Regions from separate parts of the Pseudalkalibacillus sp. R45 genome, predicted to be linked through region 2. Evidence: riboswitches for the same ligand, from Rfam matches in the RefSeq annotation. Region 2 holds a riboswitch; the other holds the start of a gene.
The links. Region 2 has a riboswitch for S-adenosylmethionine ahead of ACTWQL_RS07400 (methionine biosynthesis PLP-dependent protein). Riboswitches for the same ligand answer to the same signal wherever they lie in the genome.
Positions count from the first base shown of each region.

Region 1: linked by a shared signal. The riboswitch ahead of msrA (peptide-methionine (S)-S-oxide reductase MsrA) and the one ahead of ACTWQL_RS07400 (methionine biosynthesis PLP-dependent protein) in region 2 are both predicted to bind S-adenosylmethionine.

Region 1 is NZ_JBQQCL010000001.1:339,088-341,570, forward strand. It holds gene ACTWQL_RS01775 (SGNH/GDSL hydrolase family protein) at 1-566, opposite strand, end outside; gene msrA (peptide-methionine (S)-S-oxide reductase MsrA) at 689-1,159, opposite strand; SAM riboswitch class I at 1,281-1,402, opposite strand; gene ACTWQL_RS01785 (small, acid-soluble spore protein, alpha/beta type) at 1,558-1,755, opposite strand; partial or broken gene fabG (3-oxoacyl-ACP reductase FabG) at 1,947-2,483, opposite strand, start outside.
Region 2 is NZ_JBQQCL010000002.1:308,259-310,741, forward strand. It holds gene selD (selenide, water dikinase SelD) at 12-1,064, shown strand; SAM riboswitch class I at 1,325-1,440, shown strand; gene ACTWQL_RS07400 (methionine biosynthesis PLP-dependent protein) at 1,525-2,483, shown strand, end outside.

The DNA.
Region 1 (2,483 bases), on a different contig from region 2:
TTTTTCTTAAACGCCTTATCATCCGTATTTGACGCATGGTTACCCGGTTCTGAGATATAGTTTGTCTGCATCGAACGGGGGTGCCAGGTTGCTGGTCCTGACTTCTCCTTAACATAAATACTTACAGCCAGTTTTTCATCACTTTTCACTTTAAACGGGATAGGGTCGCTAAATGTCCTTTTCCCAGCAGGAATTGTTACCTTTTGATCTCCTTCAAAAGTGACTTGCTTATCGGATTCAGATACGGTCTCTGCGCCATTTTTCACACGCGCAACATGTACCTCTTCAATCGTCAGCGGATCCGAACCAAACGTATTTGCCATTCGGATCCTCAACTTTTTACCATCCATATTCGGATTGATGATCATCCGGATTGTCTGATCTTCAAAACCTTGCTTCGACACGCCGTCTTTCCCAGGTTGTTGCATACTTGCCGTCCAAGCACCAACCCAATCTCCTTTACCCTGCTTGCTTCCATTTGAAGAGTCAACATCAAACGCAGCAATACATAATGAAAGGAAAATGATGATTCCAGTTGCGAGAATAAAGTATTGTAAACGTAACATAAAAAACCTTGCCCCTCTTAATGATGTCGTTTCATACTCCTAGAAGAGATTATTCGACATCAATCTACCCGTTGTTGGGGATAGTGAAACAAGGTTAATATATATGCCATTCTTATCCAATCTTACATACCACAAGCGACGGCTCCATTCTTCTGTAAATACTTCTGATGATATTCCTCAGCGTCATAGAAGGTAGGAGCTTTTTCAACTTCAGTCACGATCGGAAGCTTGAATACAGCTTTTTCCGTCAATACTTTGATCTTCTCTTCGGCTATATCTTTTTGATTGTGATTTGTATAAAAAATGACTGAACGATATTGATGTCCAATATCAATACCTTGCCTATTCCGTGTGGTCGGGTCATGTACTTCAAAGAATGTATTGAGTAGTTCATTATATGAAATCAAGGCAGGATCATATTGGATCTTGACTGCCTCCGCATGTCCTGAATCTCCAGTCTTCACTTGTTCATATGTCGGGTTTTCGACAGTGCCTCCAATATAACCTACGCGTGTTGAAACAACACCTTCAAATTTTTCAAAGAATGCTTCAACACCCCAAAAGCATCCAGCTCCAAAAATAGCTGTTTCCATGTCTCATCTGTCCTTTCAAAATAACGAAACTTCTATCGAGAGCTTTTCGCTGGTATCCATTGCAACGAAAAAACCCTTTTCTCATCCAGTAAGAAAAGGGTCGTATCTATTCGTAACGATCCTCTCATCTTCTAGGATGTTTAACCATCCTACAGGAATTGGCACCGTTCTCCTCAATCAAGCGATTGATTCGATGGTTGCCGGGCATCAAAGGGCCAGTCCCTCCGCCTCTCTGGATAAGAAGTTTTCATTATTCATTTTATTTTGATTATCATCTTAACACGTTTAAATGACGAAGTAAAGCAAGATTTTTGTATTTATTCAGTTTATGTAATGGCAACGTTTTTTGTAACGGCATTAACCTAAAAGAGACCGGTAAAACGGCCTCTTTCATAAAACTATTGCTGTTGTTTATTGTTGCTTAATTGCTGTTCGGCCATCCCGACTAGACGTTTAGTCATTTGACCGCCGACAGCACCATTTTCACGTGAGGTAGTATCTGCACCAGGTTGAATCCCCATTTCATTGGCGGTTTCTTCTTTCAGCTGCTCCATAGCATTTTTCGCACCAGGTACCAAAAGTTTGTTTCGAGCCATGATCCATCACTCCACACGATTATTTGAGTAATCCTAATTACTCACCTTTAATTTAACCTCCACTTCAGGTTCTGATTAAATGAAATCTTTCCTGTATCTTAAAATTCTGGAAACTGTGCATGCACGTCTTTGATTGATATTTACAGCTTATGGATAATCACACTCATTTTTTATATTCTAAAATATATGAATTAATTCTTTGGTCCACCAGCTACAAACAACACCTGACCATTCACAAAAGAAGATCTTTCATCTGCAAAAAACGTTACAGCATTTGCGATATCCTCTGGTTTTCCTACACGACCTACAGGTATACGCTCAACACTAGCTTCTACAAATTGTTCAAAACGAATACCTAGTCGTTCTGCAGTTTCTTTTGTCATTTCTGTTTCGATGAAACCAGGTGCGACAGCATTTACTGTGATACCGAATTTTCCTAATTCAATCGCCAACGTTTTCGTAAAACCTAACAAACCTGCTTTAGCGGTTGCGTAATTCGCTTGACCTCGGTTCCCGAGTGCAGAAGTCGAAGAAATGTTGATAATACGTCCATATTGATTTTTGACCATATATTTCTGGGCTGCACGAGCAGCATTGAAAGAACCTCGCAAATGGACATTGATCACAGTTGTCCAATCTAAATCCGTCATTTTGTATAACATATTATCACGAACGATACCAGCATTATTGACAAGTATATCTACTGTTCCATATCGATCCGAAACTTC
Region 2 (2,483 bases):
AGGTGCTAATGATGAGTAAAGAAGAGAAAATCCGATTGACCACCCTTTCATCTAAAGGTGGCTGAGGATGCAAAATCGGTCCTGAAGACCTGGCGCAAGTCTTGCGTCAATTACCTGAAAGAGAAAAAGACCCTAACCTCCTTGTAGGTTTAGATACATCTGATGATGCGGGAGTCTATAAACTGACAGATGACCTTGCCATCATCCAGACGGTCGATTTTTTCACTCCGATTGTCGATGATCCTTATCAATTCGGACAAATCGCGGCTGCCAATTCCTTGAGTGATGTGTATGCCATGGGCGGAAAACCAACGACAGTGTTGAATATCCTAGGATACCCGATCAAATCACTCGGTCCAGAAATCCTGGCAGAGATTCTAAAAGGAGCTTCTGATAAAGTCCACGAGTCTGGTGCCGTGATAGCTGGTGGCCATTCAATCGATGATAATGAGCCAAAATTCGGACTTTCCGTCACAGGAATCGCCCACCCGGATAAAATCTTTAAAAATGTTGGGGCACAAGCCGGTGACGCTCTGGTTTTGACAAAGCCGATCGGGGTCGGAATCCAGACAACGGCAATCAAGAGTGAACGCTTGACGGATGAACAGCTTGAACGCGTCACGACAACAATGGCAACCCTTAATAAAACAGCCGCTGAAGAGTTAGCTGAATTCCACCCAAATGCAGTAACGGATGTCACTGGTTTCGGACTATTGGGACATGCTTCAGAAATGGCTCGGGGAAGCAATGTGTCGATGCACATCCAATACGGCAAGGTTCCTATCCTCGAAGGTACGATGGAACTCGCAGAGGCTGGCGTAGTCCCAGGCGGTACGAAAGCGAATCATCGCTGGATTGCAGATGATGTGGAGTATGATGGGGTGAACGAACTTCACCAATGGATCCTTTGTGATGCTGTCACGTCAGGTGGCTTGTTGATCAGTATGCCTGAAGCGGAAGCAAAACTGTACGTGGAACGAATGAAAGAAAAAGGTGTAGAAGCGACCTCCATCATTGGAGAAGTGACTGAAAAGCAAAAACGATATTTATATGCGAGCAAATAAGATTGAAGAAAAGGATGGCTTAGTTGAGTCATCCTTTTTCGTTTGCACCGATATGCCCGATAAATTCCACATTTGCACCGATAACACTCTTCCTGCCCGCCACTGAGCATTCATATCCCTACTCCTCCAATGATACTGACCATATTCCTTAGTTTTTCAATCGGATATATACATTTAAATATTCTGATAAAATTTTAAAAAAAGACTTGAACTTCACTCTGATTTGATGTAAGTTTAGTTTCAAAATTGAATAATCGAATTTCTTATCCAGAGAGGTAGAGGGAATGGCCCGATGACACCTCAGCAACCATCAACACGTTTTCACGTTGAAAAGGTGCTAATTCCAGCAGGTTCTATGAACTTGTAAAGATAAGAAGAATGACACTACATACAAAAGTCTTCTTCTTAAGAAGGCTTTTTTCTTTTTTTTCAGGCGTTTTACAACTAAGGAGGATTATTAATGTACACATTCGAAACGAAACTAGCCCAGATCGGAAACCGCAGTGAGAGCCTCACAGGAACAGTCAATCCACCTGTATATTTCTCAACTGCATACCGGCATGATGGAATCGGTCAATCATCCGATTATGATTATATCCGGACAGGAAATCCAACACGAAAGATTCTTGAAGAGACCATCGCCGACCTAGAAGGCGGTGATCAGGGGTTCGCCTGCAGCTCCGGGATGTCTGCAATCCTGACATTGCTCTCGTTGTTCCAGTCAGGGGATGAATTCATTGTTTGTAAAGATTTATATGGCGGAACTTACCGGCTCTTTGAAAAAGGTTTCCGTAAATGGGGGCTTAACTGCAAGTATGTCGATACGGTAGACCCCGCAGCGATTGACCATGCGATCACAGACAAAACGAAAGCGATTTTCATCGAGACGCCGACCAATCCGCTTATGGAAGAGACAGATATACCAACCGTTGCTGCAATTGCAAAAGAACATGGATTATTGCTCATTGTCGACAACACCTTCTACACACCTCTATTGCAACAGCCGATTGAGCATGGGGCGGATATCGTCATCCATAGTGCCACCAAATATTTGGGGGGTCATAATGATGTCCTTGCTGGCTTGATCGTCGCAAAAGGAAAAGAACTGTGCGATGCGCTGGCAGACCACCATAATGCGGCAGGTGCTGTGTTGAGTCCATTCGATTCCTGGTTGTTGATGAGAGGGATGAAAACATTATCTTTACGCATGGAAAGACATCAGGTAAACGCGCAGCGTATCGCAGACTACTTGTCGACACACGAAGCTGTCCCCGATGTGCTTTACCCCGGTCGAGGCGGAATGCTTTCTTTCCGGATCATCGACGAATCCTGTGTCGATCCGCTTTTACAATCACTGTCACTGATATCCTTTGCGGAGAGCCTGGGCGGTGTCGAAAGCTTCATCACCTACCCTGCTAC